2 regions of the Micrococcus cohnii genome follow, and region 1 is predicted to be linked to the other one. Evidence: predicted binding sites of a transcription regulator. Region 1 holds the regulator's gene; the other holds the start of a gene.
The links. Region 1 encodes HrcA, which represses chaperone genes, less so after heat shock. Its sites were predicted from a motif close to TTNGCACTCGNNNNNNNCGAGTGCNAA; they were not measured.

Region 1 (8,712 bases):
CCCCTCGGACGGGTTCTCGTCCGTGCCCGGAGCGAGCTCGTCCATGGGCAGGCTCATTACATCGGTGGGCCCGTCCAAGCCCATCCACTCGACGTGCAGCCGGGCCATGCGCTGCTCATCGACGACGGTCACCGCCGTCTCGGCGGCCGGGTGCACGTGCAGCCGCTCATAGACGTGGCGTGCCATCGTCAGCAGATCCTGCTCGGGCACATCGACGCCCGACTCGTTGACGATCTCGACGGCCATGCGCTTCTCCTCTCGTGCCCGTCAGCGGGCGTTCTCGTCGTGGCGGGGTCGGCCGGCTCGGGCACGCGAGGCCTGCGGGCGGGCACGGTCGTAGGCGTCGACGATGGCGGTCACCAGAGAGTGACGGACGACGTCGGAGGAGTCGAAGCGGATCATCTCGATGCCCTCGGTGCCCTCGAGCACATCGACGGCCTGAGCCAGTCCCGAGACGGTCCCGCGCGGCAGGTCCACCTGGGAGGTGTCGCCGGTGACCACCATGTGGGCGCCGAATCCCAGACGCGTCAAGAACATCTTCATCTGCTCACCGGTGGTGTTCTGGGCCTCGTCGAGGATCACGAAGGCGTCGTTGAGCGTGCGCCCTCGCATGTACGCCAGCGGCGCCACCTCGATCGTCCCGGCCTCCATCAGGCGTGGGATCGACTCGGGCTCGACCATGTCGTGCAGGGCATCGTAGAGCGGGCGCAGGTACGGGTCGATCTTCTCGCTCAGGCTCCCGGGCAGGTACCCCAGGTTCTCCCCGGCCTCGACCGCCGGACGGGTGAGGATGATCCGGTTGACCTCCTTCGACTGCAGCGCCTGCACCGCCTTGGCCATGGCCAGATACGTCTTGCCGGTACCGGCAGGGCCAAGACCGAACACCACCGTCGCCCGGTCGATCGCCTCGACGTAGTCCTGCTGGTGCCTGGTCTTGGCGCGGATCTTGCGGCCTCGGCCAGAGAGCACGGAACCGGAGACCGTCGAGGGATCGGGCGCACGTCCGCCGCGCACCAGTGCGACCACCTGTTCCATCACATCGGCGGTGACGGGCATGTCCCGATGCGCGATGCCGCGCAGGTCCTCGACGATCCGCCGCGCGGCGGCGACGGAGGCGGCCGGTCCGGACAGGGCCAACTGCTGATCGCGGACGGTCACGTCGACATCCGGGTACACGCCCGCCAGGATGCGCAGCAGCGCGTCCTGCGGTCCGAGCGTGCGCACCATCAGGTCGGCGGAGCCGAAGTGGACGGCGCTCAGACGCGCGTCGTCGCGGTGCCGCGGGCCGGCGGTCCCGGCGTTCTGGTCGGAGCTGGGGGTGCTCACGATGGGGGTCATCACCTCGTGTGTGCGAGACGTGTGCGGTCGACCGGGCACATTCTACGCACCCCGGTCACCACCGACCGAGCCGGTGCTGCATCACAGCCAGACCGGTCGGCCCGGCCGTCGAGGCGCGCAGCACGTGCGGCCCCAGACGCACGGGCAGGGCCCCGGACGCCGTGAGCGCCATCAGCTCCGCCGCGGAGACACCGCCCTCCGGGCCGACGACCAGGGCGATGCGCCGCGCCTGCGCCCAGCTCTGCTCGGGCAGCGTGGACAGACTCTGTTCGGCCTGCTCATGCAGCACCAGCACGCAGACGTCCTCGGCGGCCAGAGCGGCCACGCCCGTGCCGGAGACGGTCGGGTCCAGCCGCGGCACGATCCCGCGGCGTGCCTGCTTCGCCGCCGTCGCGAGCGCGTCGGCCCACTTCTGCCGAGCACGCTCGGCTTTGGCTCCCTTCCAGCGCACGATCGACCGCTCGGCCTCCCACGGGACGACGCCGCCGACGCCGAGCTCGACGGCCGTCTGAGCGGCCAGCAGGTCTCGGTCACCCTTGGACAGCGCCTGCACGAGCACCACGTCGGGCCCCTCGACCGGTTCGTCATCGCGTGCGCGAACCACCACGAGCACGCGCTCGCTCTGGGCCTGCAGAACCTCACCGTGCACACGAGCGCCGCGGCCGTCGGCCACGAGGATCGGCTCCGACGGACCCAGCCGCATGACCGTCGCCGCGTGCCGGGCCTCGGGGCCGGTGAGCTCGACGTGCCCTCCGGGCTCGAGCCCATCGAGTCCGCCCGCCGGCACCAGGAACAGCGGCGCCGTCACAGGTTCTTCAGGTTCTCGCGGATCCGGGCGAACATGCCTTTGTGCTGGGCCGCGCCGTGCACGACCTCCTCGCCGCGCAGCTCGGCCAGCCGTTCGAGCAGCTCCTTCTGCTCACCGGTCAGGTCCGTCGGCGTGGCGACGAGGACGTTCACGCGCAGGTCGCCTCGTCCTCCAGAGCGCAGGCGTGTGACGCCGAGCCCCGAGAGGACCTCGACGTGTCCGGGCTGGGTTCCCGGCTCGAGCGTGACGCTGTGCTTGCCGTCCAGCGTGTCGAGAGTCAGGGTCGTGCCGAGCGCGGCCGCGGCCATCGGCACCGTGATGGTGGTGCTCAGGTCGTCGCCGTCGCGCTTGAAGGTCTCGTCCTCCTCGACCTCGACGTGCACGAACAAGTCGCCGTTCGGGCCGCCGCCGGGCCCCGCCTCCCCGCGTCCGGCCAGGTGGATGCGCGTGCCGGTGTCCACCCCGGCGGGGATCTTCAGCGTCAGCTGCTGCTCGTCGCGCACGCGCCCCTGGCCCGAGCACTCGTGACACGGGTTGGGCAGGGTGGTGCCGAAGCCCTGGCACGCCGGGCATGCCTCCTGAGCCATGATCGTGCCGAGCACGGAGCGGACCTGACGCTGCACCACACCCTGGCCCTGGCACGTCGAACAGGTCTCGGGACCGGTACCGGGCTCGCAGCACGAGCCCTCGCACCGCGTGCACCGCACCGCGGTCTGCAGGCGCAGCTGCTGTTCGGAGCCGAAGACGGCGTCGCGCAGCGAGATGCGCACCGCCACGCGCGCGTCCTGGCCTCGACGGGCACGCGAGGCCGGGCCGCGGCCGCCCCCGGCGGCGCCGCCCATGAAGGTCTCGAACAGATCGGAGAAGGTGCCGCCGAAGCCTCCCGGGAACCCTCCGCCGAAGCCGCCGCCGAACCCGGCGCCGCCGTTCTCGTCGCCGGTGGCGTCGTAATTGCGCCGTTTCTCCTCGTCGGAGAGCACCTCATAGGCGTGGGAGATCCGCTTGAACTGGTCGGCGGCCTCCTCGGACGGGTTGACGTCCGGGTGGTGCTTGCGCGCGAGTTTGCGATAGGCGCGCCGGATCTCCTCCTGGCTGGCGTCGCGGCTCAGGCCGAGCGTCTCGTAATGGTCTGACACGGGGGCACTTCCTTGTTCGACGTGGGGACGGTTGTTCGACGGGACGGCGGGCAGGGCGTCTCACGCGCCCGGGGCGTCCGCTCAGGTGGTGAGAATGCGCGAGAGGTAGCGGGCGATGGCCCGGACGGCGGCCATGGTGCCCGGATAGTCCATGCGCGTGGGGCCAACGACCCCGAGCTTGGCGACCGCACCGGGACCGTAGGAGGCCGCCACGACCGAGGCATCGGCGAGCGACCCGGAATTCTCCGAGCCGATCCGCACGCTGAGTCCGCGCACGTCCTGCTCCATCTCTGTGAGCAGCCGCAAGAGCACGACCTGCTCCTCGAGGGCCTCGAGGATGGGACCGATCGAGTCCGGAAAGTCCCCGGGCGAGCGGGCCAGGTTGGCGGTGCCCGCCATGACGATCCGGTCCTGTCGTCCCGCCTGAAGCAGCGACCGCACGGCCTCGACGAGGGTGCCGAGCACTGGCCGCTCCTGGGGCGGGACCCGCTCGGGCGCCGAGTCCAGCGCTGCGGCGGCCTGCGCCGGAGTGAGGTCGTCGACGCACTGCCGCAGCACCGTGCGCAGCGCCGCGAGCCCGGCCTCGTCCGGGGCGCCGTCGACGGACACGACCCGCTGATCCACGCGTCCCGAGGAGAGGATCAGCACCACCAGCACACGGCCGGGCGCCAGCCCGACCAGCTCCAGATGCCGCACCGTCGAGCCGTCGTCATGAGGGAACTGGGCGACGGCGACCTGGTGTGTGAGCTGCGCGAGCAGCCGCACCGTCGTCTCCATCATCTCCTCCATGTCCGCCTCGGGCTCCAGCAGGGAGTTGACGGCCCGGCGCTCGGCGGCCGAGAGAGGCTTCACCTCACACAATCGGTCGACGAACACGCGGTAGCCCATGTCCGTCGGGATCCGCCCGGCCGAGGTGTGCGGGGCGATGATGAGCCCCTCCTCCTCGAGGGCCGCCATGTCATTGCGCACGGTGGCCGAGGACACCTCGAGGCCGTGACGCTCGACGAGGGCCTTCGACCCGACGGGCTCACGCAGCGCGACGTAGTCCTCGACGATCGCCTGCAGCACCTGGAGGCGACGTGGCTGTTCGCTCATCCTCGGATGTCTCCCTCCTGCGCTCTGGACTGCTCTGGCTCGGGGCCCGACCCGACGCGGACGCTCTGCCGCGCTGCCGGCCGGATGCTGGCACTCGACAGGGTGAAGTGCCAGCGCTCGAGGCTCCATGCTACGTGCTGTCCGCCCGTCCACCGAGCCGCGGCAGAGGCGGTTCGCTCACAGCCGCGCCCGCCGGCGGACGCTAGCGTGGTCGCCCATGGACTGGAACACGTGGGGCCCGGCGGGCCACGACAAGCTCACCCGACCGCCCGCGGCCGACGTACCGGACGTGCCCGCGCGCCGCGGCACCGTCGTGGAGGACGTCTCCACCGGCTTTGTCGGCGCGGTGGTCCGAGTGCAGCGCAGCGGCGGCGTCCACGTGGTTGTCCTCGAGGATCGCCGCGGCACCACGCGCAGCTTCCCGCTCGGTCCGGGGTTCTGGATCGACGGCCGACCCGTGCGCCTGACCCCGCCCCGGCCCGATCCCGCGGCGGCACCGCGCGGCCCCGCCCGGACGGCCTCCGGATCGGTGAAGGTGACCGGGGCGCGGGCCAGGACCGCGCGTGCCTCCCGCATCTGGGTCGAGGGCGTGCACGACGCCGAGCTGATCGAGAAGGTCTGGGGCGAGGACCTGCGCCTGGAGGGGATCGTCGTCGAGCCCCTCCACGGCGTCGACGACCTCGGCGGTCTCATCAGCGAGTTCGGCCCCTCGCCCACTCGCCGGCTCGGCATCCTCGTCGACCACCTGGTTCCCGGTTCCAAGGAGGAGCGGATCGCGGCGCAGGCGATGCGCGTGCCCGGTGCCGCCGGCAACGTGCTGATCCTCGGCCATCCTTATGTGGACGTCTGGCAGGTGATCAAGCCTCAGGTGCTGGGCATCGAGGCATGGCCGGTCGTCCCGAAGGGTCAGGACTGGAAGACCGGAGTCCTCAAGGGCCTCGGCCTGCCGCACGCCACCCCGGCGGACATCGGACTGGGGTGGAAGCGCCTGCTCTCGCACGTGCGCACCTACGCGGACCTGGAGCCGGCACTGCTGGGCCGCGTCGAGGAGCTCATCGACTTCCTCACCGAGCCGGAGGCCCGCTGAGCGTAGACTGGCGCCCAACTCGTGGGCTGTCGGCCGTCTCGGCCGCCAGCATCCCACCCGGGCGCACGGCCCGACGACCCAGCCGCCACCGACCGCGAAGGACTCCTCCGTGTCGCAGACCCCTCGCCGGGCCACGCCGAAGCGGGCCGCCTCGGCCGCCCCCGCCCAGCCCGTCGCCGCCGCGCCTGACGCCCCCGGCTCCACCGGCACGGCGTCATGGTCCGCCCCCGAGCACGGTCCGGGCGCCCCACTGACGGCGAAGCAGGACCGTGAACGGGCCACACTCGCGCACTTTGGCGTCGCACTGGGATTCGCCGCTCCCCTGGCCGTGTGGCTGCTGTATCGGGATCGAGGACCGTTCACAGCGCAGGAGGCCAAGGAAGCGCTGAACTTCGCCGTGCCGCCGACACTGCTGATGGTGCTCTTCTTCTTCCTGAGCCTGCTGCCGGTCATGGGCCCGGTGTTCGCGGTCCTGGCCGCGCTGACCTGGATCGCCATGGCGGTCTACGGGCTCATGGGCGGATCACAAGTGAACCGGGGACGACCGTACCGCTACCCGTTCAATCTGCGGATCCTGCGCTGAGTCGAACGGTCGGGCGACGGTCGGCGGCGAGCCGTCCACCGCCCGACCGTCGTGACGGGCCTGCCTCACGACGCCCCCGTCAGAAGCCGAGCAGCTCGCGCACGATCTGGTCGTTGCGCAACCGCCCCTGCAGAGTCGGGACGATCCGACCTCGCAGCGCCTCAGCGCCCTCAACGAGCCCCTCGGCGATCAGCCCGGCGACGGACTCACGCGCGTGCCGCCGCTGCGCCGGGGACGCCTCGTCGAACACGGACATGTCCAGGCCCGTGTCCAGCCGCACCGCGAGCATGACGCGTTCGAGCAGCCGCGCCTCGGCGTCGGGCGTCTCCCGACCGACCGCCGGCGTGGTTCCCTGAGCGAGGCGCTGAGCATAAGCGGCCGGGTGCTTGGCGTTCCAGAACCGGACGCCGGCCAGGTGCGAGTGGGCGCCAGGGCCCACACCCCACCAGTCCTGGTCCAGCCAGTAGACCATGTTGTGGCGGGCACGCCGGGCTCCCGTGCCGTCGGGGTCCCGGGCCCAGTTCGAGACCTCGTACCACCGGTACCCGGCTGCGCCGAGCAGCTCGTCGGCGAGCAGGTACTTGTCCGCCTGGTCGTCGGGGTCGACGTCGGGGATCTGCCCGCGCGCGACCTGCGAGCCGAACTTCGTCCCCTCCTCGACGATCAGCGAGTAGGCGCTCACGTGATCCGGTTCGAGACCGATCACCGCCTCCAGGCTCCGGCGCCAGTCCTGCATCGACTCCCCCGGGGTGCCGTAGATCAGGTCCAGGGACACCTCGAGCCCGGCCTGCTTCGCCGCGGCGACCGCCCGCGGAATGTTCTCGGGGGTGTGTGTGCGCTCCAGCGTGGCGAGCACATGCGGCACGGCGGACTGCATGCCGACGGACACGCGCGTGACGCCCGCTCGAGCGAGCTCGTCGAGATACGCGGCGTCGACGGTGTCCGGATTGGCCTCGACGCTGATCTCGGCGCCGGGGGCCATGCCGAACCTGTCCCGGGCGGCGTGCACGACGCGGGCCAGGTCAGAGGCGGGCAGCAGCGTGGGGGTGCCGCCTCCCACGAAGACGGTGTGCAGCTCACGGGCGGGTACCTCGGAGGCGGCCAGCACGTCCACGGCATGGTCCAGCTCGGCGATGGCCGTGTCGACATAGTCGGCACGCCCGGCACCGGGACCGAGGTCGGCCGAGGTGTACGTGTTGAAGTCACAGTAGCCGCATCGGACCGTGCAGAACGGCACATGCACATAGAGACTGAACGTGCGCGGGCGGCCCGACGCGGCTGCCTCACGCACACGCCGGCCCACTGGCTCGGGCAGCCGGCCGTCCTCGGGCACCGGGTCCCCGAGCGGCAGCGTCGCGGGCACGGGGCTACTTCTTCGCCGCCGCGGCCTTGTCCGCGGACGACTCGGAGGACAGCGCCGCGATGAACGCCTCCTGGGGCACCTCGACACGGCCGACCATCTTCATGCGCTTCTTGCCCTCCTTCTGCTTCTCGAGCAGCTTGCGTTTGCGCGAGATGTCACCGCCGTAGCACTTGGAGAGCACGTCCTTGCGGATCGCGCGGATGTTCTCGCGGGCGATGATGCGCGAGCCGATGGCCGCCTGGATGGGCACCTCGTACTGCTGACGCGGGATCAGCTCCTTGAGCTTGCCCGTCATCATCACGCCGTAGGAGTAGGCGTTGTCCTTGTGGGTGATGGCGCTGAACGCGTCGACCTGTTCGCCCTGCAGCAGGATGTCCACCTTGACCAGGTCGGAGGTCTGCACACCGTCGGCCTTCCAGTCCAGGGAGGCGTACCCCCGCGTGCGGGACTTCAGCTGATCGAAGAAGTCGAACACGATCTCGGCCAGCGGGATCCAGTAGCGGATCTCGACGCGTTCCTCAGACAGGTAGTCCATGCCCGTGAGGCTGCCGCGCTTGGACTGGCACAGCTCCATGACGGCGCCGATGAACTCCGCCGGCACGATAACGGTGGCCGAGGCCATCGGCTCGGTCACGCCGAGGATCTTGCCCTCGGGGAACTCAGAGGGGTTGGTCACGGTGACCACCTCCTTGTCCTCCTTGGTCACGTCGTAGACGACGTTCGGGGCCGTCGAGATCAAGTCGAGGTCGAACTCGCGCTCGAGGCGTTCGCGCACGATCTCCAGATGCAGCAGGCCGAGGAAGCCGACGCGGAAGCCGAAGCCCAGCGCCACGGAGGTCTCGGGCTCGTAGACGAGCGCGGCGTCGTTGAGCTTGAGCTTGTCCAGGGCGTCGCGCAGCGTCGGGTAGTCCGAGCCGTCGATCGGGTACAGGCCGGAGAACACCATGGGCTTGGGGTCCTCGTAGCCGCCGATCCGGTCTTCTGCCGGGCGGGCGCTGTTCGTCACGGTGTCGCCGACCTTGGATTGGCGCACGTCCTTCACACCGGTGATCAGGTAGCCCACCTCGCCGACCGACAAGCCCTTCGTCGGCTTCGGCTCGGGCGAGGACACGCCGATCTCAAGCAGCTCGTGGGTGGCGCCCGTGGACATCATCGTGATCTTCTCGCGCGGCGAGAGCGTGCCGTCGACGACGCGAACATAGGTGACGACGCCCCGGTAGGTGTCGTAGACCGAGTCGAAGATCATCGCGCGGGCCGGGGCGTCCGCCACACCCACGGGGGCCGGTGTAGCCGTGACGACCT
Region 2 (11,944 bases), 420 kb from region 1:
GACCGTCTTGATTCTCTTGCTTGTCCTCGTTGCGTGGCCTGCTCTCTATGCAGTACGGAACGAGGCGCGTGCGGACCAGGGAGTTGAGGTTAGCCAGGAGGTTTCCGCATACGATCGCCTCAGGTATGACCTGCAGGTCGCGGATGCTGCTGAGCTTACTGCGGGGCAGGACATTGGCCAGGTCACCGGTTGGGAAGTCTTTCGATATGGGCTTGTCCCTCGAGTGTTTGACCCGGACCGTCCGCCGTTGAACACGGGAATGTTGATCAACACGGAGCTCCTAGGGGGGGCCGAGACGTCGTCTGCCACGTTTCTGCCGGTGGCCACCGCTTATGTGTTGGTTGGTGTCCGGGGAATGATTATTCTGTATTTTTCGCTGGCACTGGTTCCTTTACTCCTGTTGGGAGTGAGAAGGTCTATCGGACCATGGTCGTTCTCGGCAATGACCACGTTTAATGCCGCCGCTCTGGGTTGGTTCTCGGTTTACCCGGCCTCAGTTGTTCTGTTTCTGCAGAACTTGGTTTATCTGGCTGTAATCATTGTCGCTGTTAGGGTGTATGCATTCCTTCGCTTATGATTCCGGTTCTTTGTCGGCGCTCGCAAGAGACTTTCATGCTTGCAGGGCACTGGCGAATTGGTCGTGCAGCTTATTGGAGAAGCGCGGGCGATCGATCGATGGTGGTGTCGCTAGGGCGAGAAGCTTCGCGAACGTGAGCCCCTCACCCGCCCCGCAGCGACTCGCGCGTCCGCGCCGCAGAGTCCTTGACCACGGCGCGCAGGGGTGCGACGCCGTCGTCGGGGGATTGGCCCTCGGCCGGCGGCACTGAGGCCGCCTCCTGCTCGACGCGCCGCTGACGCTGTGCGGCGCCGCCATCGCGCATCATCTGGTGCACGTGGTCCAGCTCGGCCTCGCAGCCGAGCTCGCGAGCCACGGGGGCGAGCCGGTCCAGCTCGTCGGCCAGGTGCTCGCCGACGGCCACGTCGTTGCCCTTGCCGTCGATGATCACGCGCGCGTCGAGGCCGTAGCGGGCGGCCCGCCACTTGTTCTCCTGCGCGTACCACTCGGGCAGGATCTCCGGGGCGTCGCCGCCGCGGTCGAGCCGCGCGGACATGTCGTGCACCAGGCACTGGGTGAGCGCGGCGACGGAGGCGATCTCCTCGATCGTGGCCATGCCGTCGCACACCCGCATCTCCACTGTGCCCAGCCGCGGCACGGCGCGCACGTCCCAGCGGCACTCGGTGGCGTCCTCGACCATGCCGACCTTCACCATCTGGGCGATGCAGTGCTCGAACTCGGCGTAGTCCTCGAACTGGTGGGGCAGCCCCGCCGTCGGCAGCTGCTGGAACACCTGCGTGCGCTGGGACTGGTATCCGGTGTCCAACCCCGCCCAGAACGGCGATGACGCGGAGAGCGCGAGCAGATGCGGGAACCGGTTCACCAGGTGATTGACCATCGGCATGGCCTTCGAGACGTCGTCGACCCCCACGTGCACGTGCACCCCGAAGATCAGCATCTGCCGGCCCCAGTACTGGGTCAGCTCGACCATCTTCCCGTACCGCTCCTTGTCCGTGACCGGCTGCAGGTACGGCTCGGCGAACGGGTGGGAGCCCTGGCAGTAGAGGTGCAGCCCGCGCTGCTCAGCTGCGCCCAGCACGTCCGCGGCGATCCGCCGCAGCTCTTCGGCCGCGGAGGGCACGTTCTGGTGCACACCCGTCACCAGCTCGACGGTGTTGAGCAGCAGCTCCGCCGTGACGTGGGGGTTGTCCTCATCCGGGGCCAGACCCGCCGCCGCATTGGCCGCAGCGAGCACCTCGGGGGCCTCGGCGCGCAGATCGCCGGTGTCGGCATCGACGAGCGCGAGCTCCCACTCGATGCCGAGCGTCGACTGGGCGGACTTCTCGAAGGCAGCACTCATGCGTGGCATTCTACGGTCGCGCACCGCCGCGGGCCGGGCGGGTTCGTCACGTCGACCCGGTCGAGTGACGGGCATGACACGGCGGTGCCGGCATAGGCTGGCGAGCATGCCGCGCGACACCGCCGACCGCCCCTCCGCCGCCGCGTCACGCCGCGACGCCACCGAGCTGGCCCCCGTGCTCGAGCCCGCCGGGCTTGCCCTGCTCGACTCGCTCGGCCGTGACGACGAAGACCGGGCCGTCGCGGACCCCCTGGCCCTGTCCGGGCGGCTGCGCGCAGCCGGACACGAGCCGGGGCTCGTCGCCGCCGTGCTGACCCAGTTGGCTCTGCGCCACCGCGCCCGCTCGAAGCTCGGCGAGGCGGCCGGCGCGATGCTGCTCACCCGCGACGGCGTCGAGCAGGCCACCCGCCGCGTCGTGGCCGTCCAGCATGCCCGTCGTCTGGTGGCCGCGGGAGTGCGGCACGTCGCCGACCTGGGCTGCGGCATCGGCGCCGACGCCCTGGCGTTCGCCGACGCGGGGCTTGAGGTGACCGCCGTCGAACGCGATCCCGTTGTGGCCGCGGCCGCCGCCCACAACCTCGCCGACCGTCCCGGCGTGCGTGTCGTGACCGGCGATGCTGTGGCCTGGGCGCGCGAGCATGCCGACGAGGTCGACGCCCTCTGGTTCGATCCCGCCCGCCGGCAGATCGGCGGGCCTGGTGCGGGGGTGCGCGGCTCCTCCCGTGTGTTCGATCCCGAGGCCTTCTCCCCGCCGCTGTCCGTCGTGACGGGTCTGGCCGAGGCCGGCCGCCCCGTCGCGGTGAAGCTCGGCCCCGGACTGCCGCACGAGCACGTCCCGACGGGGGCGGAAGCGTGCTGGACCTCGGTCGGCGGGGACGTCACGGAGGTCGCCCTGTACCTGGGCTCGCTGGCCCGTGCCGACGTGCGTCGCGCGGCGCATGTGCTGCCCGCCGCCGCAACGGCGGAGGGAGCGCGCGAGCTCATCAGCGCCGCTGCGGCCGGGGCGTCGCCGGAACTGGCCGCCGTGGGCCAGGCCGGCCTCGACGAGCTGCCCGGGGCCGTGCTCTACGAACCCGACGGGGCCATCGTGCGGGCCGGGCTCGTCACGGACCTGGCGGGGTGGTGGTCCGATCAGCACGGCGTGCGCGTGCGCCTGCTCGATGAGCACCTGGCGTATCTGATCGCCGAGGAGGCCCTCCCGGCGCCCGCCGAGTCCCAGGACCCGGCCGGGGCGCCGGGCGGCAGGGACCCGGCCGTCCCGCTCGCGCACGGCTTCCGGGTCGAGGCGGTGCACCCGCTCGACGTCAAGGTCCTGCGCCGGTGGGCGCGCGAGCGGGCGCTCACGCGCCTCGACGTGAAGAAGCGCGGCGTCGATGTGACCCCGGAGAAGCTGCGCGCGCAGCTGCTGCCGAAGCCGGGGAAGACGCGCGGGGCCGGCCGGGCGGGAGCGCACGCCACGCTCGTGCTGGCCCGGGTGGGCGAGCGCCGCGTGGCGCTCGAGGTCACGCCCCTCGGCGGTGTGTGACGCCGCGTTTCTCCATTAGGGAACATTCATGTACGGTAATCGCGGCAGGTGAGGCTGTCCTTAGTCAGCCGCCCGGCACCGTGTCGATCGGCGCCCTGTCGATCGGCGACGCGCTGACCGACACGACGGACCCGCGCCTGCCATCCTCGACGAATGCGGCCCGTCCGCCGCCCCGACCCCTAGGACCCACTCATGGCACTTCGCTCCCGCGCCACCCGCGCCGCGTCCCTGTCCGTCGCCTCACTGCTGCTGCTCACCGCGTGCGGGACCGGGGCATCCTCGGACGGCGGCGACTCCCCGGCCTCCGGCTCCGGCAGCGCTGACGGCGGCGTCGCCGTGGGCGCTGAGGTCACCGACATGTCCGGGGCGACCGTGCAGATCCCCGAGGAGGTCGACTCGGTCATCGCGACCGACAACCGCTCCTTCCGCACCCTCGACGAGTGGGGCGTCGAGCTCTCCGCGGCCCCCAAGCAGATCATGTACGAGGGCGAGGGGGAGGTCTCCTACGTCAAGGACGAGAAGGTCACCGACATCGGCAACCACAAGGAGCCGGACATGGAGGCCTTCGTGACCGCCGAGCCGGATGTGGTCATCAACGGCCAGCGCTTCGCCGAGCGCAAGGGCGAGATTGACGAGCTGACCGGCGACGCCGCGATCGTCGACACGGACTTCAAGCCCGAGGACAAGCGCGTCGACAAGGGGCTCAAGGAGCTCACGACGCTGCTGGGCGAGGCCACCGGCCACGAGGACGAGGCGAAGCAGCTCAATACGGAGCTCGACGACTCGATCGCCCGGGCCAAGGAGGCCTACAACGGCGAGGACACCGTCATGGGCCTGATGGTCACCGGCGGCAACACCACCTACGTCGCTCCCGGCAACGGCCGCTCGATCGGTCCGCTGTTCGACATCCTGGACCTGAAGCCGGCCATCGACCAGCAGGGCTCCAACGACCACCAGGGCGACGACATCTCCGTGGAGGCCATCGCCAAGGCGAACCCGGACTGGCTGATCGTCATGGACCGCGACGCAGCGATCGGCGAGGACTCCGCCTCCGCCGACGAAGTCATCGAGAAGTCCGAGGCGCTGCAGGACGTCACCGCCGTCAAGAAGGGCCAGATCGTCTACCTGCCCGACGACTTCTACGTGGCCGAGGACATCCAGAACCACACGAAGCTCTTCAACGACCTGGCCGATGCATTCGAAGGAGCCCAGTGACCTCCGGCGTCTCCACGTACGCCCCTGATGGCGACGTCCTGGGCCGCGCCGACCGCTCCGGCGCGGCCCAGGACCACCGCTCGCACGGCCCCGCCCGGCCGGCCTCCAGCTCGGAGGCCGCGCCGGGCGAGCGCGTGTGCTGGGTGCCCTCCGCCGTCCTGCGCCCTGAGCGCACCCGGTGGCAGCGCACCTGGCCCCTGCTGATCGGCGCCGCGGTCACCCTCGCGCTCGCCGTCGCGTCCCTGTTCGTGGGCGTGTACGACGTCGCCGGTGCCGCCGACGGCTGGGAGATGTTCGCGATCACGCGCATCCCCCGTACGGTCGCGCTCGTGCTCGCCGGCGCCGTGATGGCCCTGTCCGGCCTGATCATGCAGCTGATGACGCAGAACCGGTTCGTCGAGCCCACCACGACGGGCACCACCGAGTGGGCCGGCCTCGGCCTGCTCACGACGATGATCCTGTTCCCGGGCGCCACTCTCGTCGGACGCATGGTCGGTGCGGTGCTCTTCGCGTTCATCGGCACGCTCGTCTTCTTCCTCTTCCTGCGCCGGGTGCGCCTGCAGTCCTCGCTGATCGTGCCGATCGTCGGCATCATGCTCGGCGCCGTCGTCGGCTCGGCCTCGACGTTCCTCGCGCTCGAGACGAACATGCTCCAGCAGCTGGGCACGTGGTTCGCCGGCTCCTTCACGGGGGTTGTGCGCGGCCGCTACGAGCTGCTCTTCCTCGTGCTGGTCGTCGGCGTGCTCGCCTTCCTGATCGCCGACCGGTTCACGGTGGCCGGGCTCGGCAAAGACATCGCCACCTCGGTGGGCCTGAACTACACCGCGGTCGTGTTCACCGGCGTCGCGATGGTCTCATTGGCCACCGGCGTCGTCACCGTGGTCATCGGCGCCCTGCCGTTCCTCGGCCTGGTGGTGCCGAACATCGTCTCGATGATCCGCGGCGACAACCTGCGCACCAACCTGCCCTGGGTCTGCATGGCCGGCGTCTGGGTCGTCATCGTCTGCGACCTGATCGGACGCACGATCATCGCGCCCTTCGAAGTGCCGATCTCCCTGATCCTCGGCGTCGTCGGCGCCGCCGCGTTCCTCGCCCTGCTGCTGCGGAGGGCCAAGCATGGCTGAGCCCACCGCCGCCCCCGCGCGCCCGGGCCTCGCCCCGGCACCGGACGAGCACGCACGCGAGCAGGCCGAGTCGTCCCGCCGCTCCGGACCCTTCGTGACGCCCGCGGCCCGACGTCGCCACCTGGTGCTCGTCGCGGCCCTGGTGCTGGTGTGCCTGGCCTCGACCGCCGGCATCCTGCTGTGGGGGAACAAAGCCGAGCCCGGATCCCGCGGCTTCTGGATGATCGTGCAGATGCGCATCGGGTCGATCGCCGTGATCGGCCTGGTCGCGCTGTGCCACGCCTTCGCGACCGTCACCTTCCACACCGTGACGAACAACCGGATCATCACGCCCTCGATCATGGGCTTCGAAGCCCTGTACATCGCGGTGCAGACCGTGGCCGTGTTCGTGCTGGGCGCGGCGGGAGTCTCGGCGGTGACCGGCGTCGGCCCCTTCCTCGCGCAGGCCGTGTTCATGGTGGCCCTGGCCACCGCCCTGTACACGTGGCTGCTCACTCGGCCCTACGGCAGCATGCACCTGTTGCTGCTGGTGGGCGTGGTGCTCGGCGGCGGTCTGGCCGCGATCAGCTCCTTCCTGCAGCGCCTGCTCGACCCGAACTCGTTCGACGTGCTCAGCGCCCGCCTGTTCGGCAACATCTCCAACGCTTCCGAGGAACTGCTGCCGGTGGCCGCGCCGATCGTGGCGATCACGTGCACCGCGCTGCTGCTCTCGGCCCGACGGCTGAACGTGGTGGGCCTGGGCGCCGACGTGTCCATCACTCTGGGGCTGCGCCATCGGCGGCAGATGCTGGTGATGCTGCTGCTGGTCTCGGTGCTGATGTCCATGACCACCGCGCTCGTCGGGCCCATGACGTTCCTGGGCTTCTTGGTGGCGACCCTGGCCTACGCGGTGACCGACACCTATGACCACCGCCTCGTGTTGCCTGTGGCCGCGTTGATGGGCTATGCCGTGCTCAGCACCGCCTATTTCGTGCTGCGCCACGTCTTCTACGCCGGCGGCGCGGTCACCGTCATCATCGAGCTGGTCGGCGGGCTCGTGTTCCTGTTCGTCGTCATGAGAAAGGGGCGGCTGTGATCCAGCTGCGGGGCGTGACCAAGCGCCACAGTGCCGAGACCGTCATCGGGCCGGTCGACCTCGACCTGCCGGCCGGGGGAGTGACCGCGCTCGTCGGACCCAACGGCGCCGGCAAGTCCACCCTGCTGACCATGATGGGCCGGCTGCAGGACGCGGACGCCGGCTCGATCAGCGTCGGCGGGCGGGACATCACCTCGACGCCCTCGCGTGAGATCGCCCGCACCCTGTCCATCCTGCGCCAGGAGAATCACTTCATCACGCGGCTGACGGTGCGCCAGCTCGTCGGCTTCGGGCGTTACCCGTACTCCAAGGGCCGGCTGACCCTCGAGGACGAGCGGTACGTCTCCGAAGCGATCGACTTCTTCGGTCTGACCTCGCTCGAGAACCGGTACCTCGACCAGCTCTCCGGTGGTCAGCGCCAGCGCGCCTACGTGGCGATGGTGCTCGCGCAGAACACGGAGTACCTGCTGCTCGACGAGCCCCTGAACAACCTGGACATGCAACGGTCGGTGCAGATGATGCGCCAGCTGCGCCGCGCCGCCGACGAATGGGGCCGCACCGTCGTGATCGTGCTGCACGACATCAACTTCGCGGCCCGCTACGCCGACCGCATCGTGGCCATGGGGGACGGGCGGATCATCGAGACCGGCACGCCCCGGCAGATCCTGCGCCCCGATGTGCTCGAGCGGATCTTCCACACGCCCTGCTCCGTGGTGGAGGGACCCGACGGGCCGCTGGCCGTGTACTACTGAGCCCGGACGGGCGAGCGCCCCGCGCCCGTCCGCTCACGGCGGAGCCCCGCTCCTGGCACTCGTGTTGAACGAGTGCCAGGAGCGGGGCTAGATTTGTCTTGGCACTCGGGACCATCGGGTGCCAATGCCTGAAGGAAGAGCCCGGCGGCACCCGCGACGACGTTGGGCTTCGAGACCTGTGGCGCACGACAATCCCGCATCGCGCCGGCCCAGACCGGCGCGGCAGACACGAAGGAGAGTGCAGCATGGCCGTTGCCATCAAGCCCCTTGAGGATCGCATCGTTGTCCGTCCGCTCGAGGCCGAGCAGACCACCGCCTCCGGCCTGGTCATCCCGGACACCGCCAAGGAGAAGCCGCAGGAGGCGCAGGTCGTGGCCGTGGGCCCGGGCCGCGTCGCCGAGAACGGCACCCGCATGCCGGTGGACGTCTCCGAAGGCGACGTCGTCCTCTACTCCAAGTACGGCGGCACCGAGGTGAAGGTCGGCGGCGAGGAGTACCTCGTCCTCTCGGCCCGCGACGTGCTGGCCGTCGTCGAGAAGTGACTCACGACGTCCCGCTGACCCCCTCTTCCCGAAAGGAGCGTTGAACCCATGGCCAAGCAGCTGACGTTCAACGACGACGCCCGCCGCGCCCTGCAGGCCGGCATCGACAAGCTCGCGGACACCGTCAAGGTGACCCTCGGCCCCAAGGGCCGCAATGTCGTGCTGGACAAGGCGTGGGGCGCGCCCACCATCACCAACGACGGCGTGACCATCGCCCGCGACGTCGAGCTGGACGACCCCTACGAGAACATGGGCGCCCAGCTCGCCAAGGAGGTCGCGACCAAGACCAACGACATCGCCGGTGACGGCACCACCACCGCGACCGTGCTGGCCCAGGCCCTCGTGAACGAGGGCATGCGCCAGGTGGCCGCAGGCGCCGCCCCGAACGAGATCAAGAAGGGCATCGAGACGGCCGTGGCCGCCGTCGAGCGCCGCCTGCAGGAGAACGCCCGCGACGTCGAGGGCGCGGAGGTCGCCCACGTGGCCGCGATCTCCGCCCAGAACGACGAGGTCGGCGAGCTGCTGGCCCGCGCGTTCGACACGGTCGGCACCGACGGCGTCATCACGATCGAGGAGTCCTCGACCACCTCGACCGAGCTGGACGTCACCGAGGGCATGCAGTTCGACAAGGGCTTTCTCTCGCCCTACATGGTCACTGACGCCGAGCGTCAGGAGGCCGTGCTGGAGGACGCCCACGTGCTGCTGAACTCCGGCAAGATCTCCAACGTGCAGGAGCTGCTGCCCCTGCTCGAGAAGGTCCTGCAGTCCAACAAGCCGCTGTTCATCGTGGCCGAGGACATCGAGGGCGAGGCCCTGTCCACCCTCGTGGTGAACAAGCTGCGCGGCACCCTGAACGTGGTGGCCGTCAAGGCCCCGGGCTTCGGCGACCGCCGCAAGGCCATGATGCAGGACCTGGCGATCCTCACCGGTGCGCAGGTCGTCTCCCCGGACCTGGGCATGAAGCTCGAGCAGGCCGATCTCGACGTGCTGGGCACCGCCCGCCGCGTCACCGTCACGAAGGACTCGACCACCGTCGTCGACGGCGGCGGCAAGGCCGAGGACGTCGACGCCCGCGTCGCGCAGATCAAGGCCGAGGCGGCCGCCACCGACTCCGACTGGGACCGGGAGAAGCTCCAGGAGCGCCTGGCCAAGCTCGCCGGCGGCATCGGCGTGATCCGCGTGGGCGCTGCGACCGAGGTCGAGCTCAAGGAGCGCAAGCACCGGATCGAGGACGCCGTGTCCTCGACCCGTGCCGCGCTCGAGGAGGGCATCGTCGCCGGCGGCGGCACCGCCCTGATCAACGCCCTGTCCGTGCTGGACGAGGACGCCGACGTCACGGCCCTGACCGGTGACGCCGTCGTGGGCGTGGAGATCGTGCGCAAGGCCCTCAAGCAGCCGCTGCGCTGGATCGCCCAGAACGCCGGTGAGGACGGCTTCGTCGTCGTCTCGCGTGTGGCCGAGATGGAGCCGAACCACGGCTTCAACGCCAAGACTGGCGTGTACGGCGATCTGCTGTCCGACGGTGTGATCGACCCGGTCAAGGTGACGCGTTCGGCCCTGGCCAACGCGGCCTCGATCGCCGCGCTCGTGCTCACCACCGAGACCCTCGTGGCCGATAAGCCCGAGGAGGACGAGGACGAGCACCAGCACTGACCCCGTGCTCGTGTCGGCACAGCACCGCTGAGCCGACACGAGCGGGCAGGCCGAGCCGGTCGGCCGCAGCGCCCCGACGGACCGCGTGTCCGTCGGGGCGCGTGTGCGTTCTGCCTGCCCGGGCGGGCGCCTCCCGTCGATTCGCCTCCGGCTGTGGCCTGGGCCAATCTAGGGAGCATGAGCAGACGCACCTCTGACACCCCGAAGAACGACGCTCCGCCCGGCCGCGACCGCGACGGCGCTCAGGCCACGGCGAGCTCCGGCCAGGAGCGGCCCGCCCGACGCTTCCTGCGCGAGGTCACCTATCCGCACGGCATTCACCCGGCACTCGTGCCGGGCGTCTGCATCGAGGACCAGAAGGTCCGCTACGGCGTGGACAAGGCCATCCTCTTCCCCGTGGGCCTGGCGATCCTCGCGTTCGTCGCGTGGGGCATGCTGCAGCCCAAGCAGGTGGCCGACTCCTCGGGCGCCGCGCTGACCTGGGTGATGCAGAACCTCGGCTGGCTGTTCACCATGCTCGCGGCCGGACTGTTCATCCTGATGCTGGTTCTGGCGTTCAGCCGGTACGGTCGCATCCCCCTGGGACTGGACGATGAGAAGCCCGAGTACTCCACGATGTCCTGGGCCGCCATGCTGTTCGCGGCCGGCATCGGCATCGGCATCATCTTCTTCGGCCCCTTCGAACCGCTGAGCTACTACCTCTCGCCGCGCCCCGGCGCCTATGACCCGGCCAGCACGGAGGCCGTGAAGGGCGCGATGGCACAGGCGGCCATGCACTGGGGCGTCAACGCGTGGGCGATCTACGGCATCGTCGGCCTGGCGGTCGCCTACGTCTCCTATCGGCGCGGACGCGTCCCGCTGATGAGCTCGATCCTCACCCCGCTGTTCGGCGGCGACCACCGCTCGCTGCACGCCCGTGTCATCGACGGCCTGGCCATCATCGCCACCCTGTTCGGCACCGCCGCCTCCCTGGGCATCGGCGCCCTGCAGATCGGCCGCGGCGTGCAGATCGTCACCGGCTGGGACACCCCGGGCAACACCCTCGCCCTGGTCATCATCACGGTGCTGACGATCGGCACGATCGTCTCGGCCGTCTCCGGTGTCGCCAAGGGCATCCGCTGGCTCTCGAACATCAACATGGTGCTGGCGATGTGCCTGGCCCTGTTCTTCTTCGTCGTGGGCCCCACGGCGTTTTTGATCAACGTGATCCCCGCGGTGATCGTCGAGTACGTCGACCAGATGGCGCCCATGCTCTCGGCCTCGATGGCCGACGGGGAGGACATGCAGGCCTTCCTCTCGGCCTGGACCACGTTCTACTGGGCCTGGTGGGTCAGCTGGGCGCCGTTCGTCGGCGTGTTCGTCGCCAAGATCTCCCGCGGGCGCACCATCCGCCAGTTCGTGCTCGGCGTGCTGCTGATCCCCTCGACGATCATCATCCTGGCGTTCACGGTCCTGGGCGGAACCACCATCTGGCTGCAGCGCCGGCACGGCACGATCGCCCCCGACGGCACCGCCGAGTCGATGCCCGCTCCGCCGGAGATCTTCTACACGGTGCTCGAGCAGCTGCCCGGTGCGTCGGTGATCGCCCCGGTCGTGATCGTGATGCTCGCGGTCTTCTTCATCACCACCGCGGACTCTGCTTCGCTGGTGAACTCGCAGCTGTCCCAGGGCGGCAACCCCGAGCCGCGGCGCACCGTCACCGCGTTCTGGGCGGTGTGCATGGCGGGCATCGCGGTGGTCATGCTGCTCACCGGCGGTGAGAACGCGCTGACGGGCCTGCAGAACCTCATCACCATCACGGCGCTGCCGTTCGCCGCGATCATCGTGCTGATGTGCATCGCCCTGCTCAAGGAGCTGCGCAACGATCCGATGGCGATCCGTGACCAGTACGAGCGCTGGGCGCTGCAGAAGGCGGTCCGCCGCGGCATCGCCGAGCACGGTGACGACTTCACACTGTCGCTCGAGCCCACGGCGCACGACAGCGTGAACGCCACCGGGGCCGACTTCGACTCCACCGACGAGAGCGTCACCGACTGGTACGCGCGCACCGATGAGAACGGGAATCCGATCGGGTACGACTACGAGACCGGCGAGTACCTCGAGGACCCCGGGACGAGCGAGCCGGCCGACACGTCAGGACGC

Region 2: a site for HrcA is predicted at 7,660-7,686, ahead of groES (co-chaperone GroES). Genes of this name have one in related genera too.

The regions. Positions count from the first base shown of each region.
Region 1 is NZ_JACHNA010000001.1:896,656-905,367, forward strand. Features, by position in the region: gene ybeY (rRNA maturation RNase YbeY) at 1-246, opposite strand, end outside; gene HDA30_RS04170 (PhoH family protein) at 268-1,338, opposite strand; gene HDA30_RS04175 (16S rRNA (uracil(1498)-N(3))-methyltransferase) at 1,394-2,146, opposite strand; gene dnaJ (molecular chaperone DnaJ) at 2,143-3,282, opposite strand; gene hrcA (heat-inducible transcriptional repressor HrcA) at 3,364-4,377, opposite strand; gene HDA30_RS04190 (DUF3097 family protein) at 4,595-5,464, shown strand; gene HDA30_RS04195 (DUF4870 domain-containing protein) at 5,574-6,047, shown strand; gene hemW (radical SAM family heme chaperone HemW) at 6,127-7,410, opposite strand; gene lepA (translation elongation factor 4) at 7,415-8,712, opposite strand, start outside.
Region 2 is NZ_JACHNA010000001.1:1,318,407-1,330,350, reverse strand. Features, by position in the region: gene HDA30_RS05995 (hypothetical protein) at 1-577, shown strand, start outside; gene HDA30_RS05990 (glutamate--cysteine ligase) at 720-1,916, opposite strand; gene HDA30_RS05985 (class I SAM-dependent methyltransferase) at 2,023-3,441, shown strand; gene HDA30_RS05980 (siderophore ABC transporter substrate-binding protein) at 3,634-4,656, shown strand; gene HDA30_RS05975 (ABC transporter permease) at 4,815-5,780, shown strand; gene HDA30_RS05970 (iron chelate uptake ABC transporter family permease subunit) at 5,773-6,855, shown strand; gene HDA30_RS05965 (iron ABC transporter ATP-binding protein) at 6,852-7,607, shown strand; gene groES (co-chaperone GroES) at 7,853-8,149, shown strand; gene groL (chaperonin GroEL) at 8,198-9,802, shown strand; gene HDA30_RS05950 (BCCT family transporter) at 9,980-11,944, shown strand, end outside.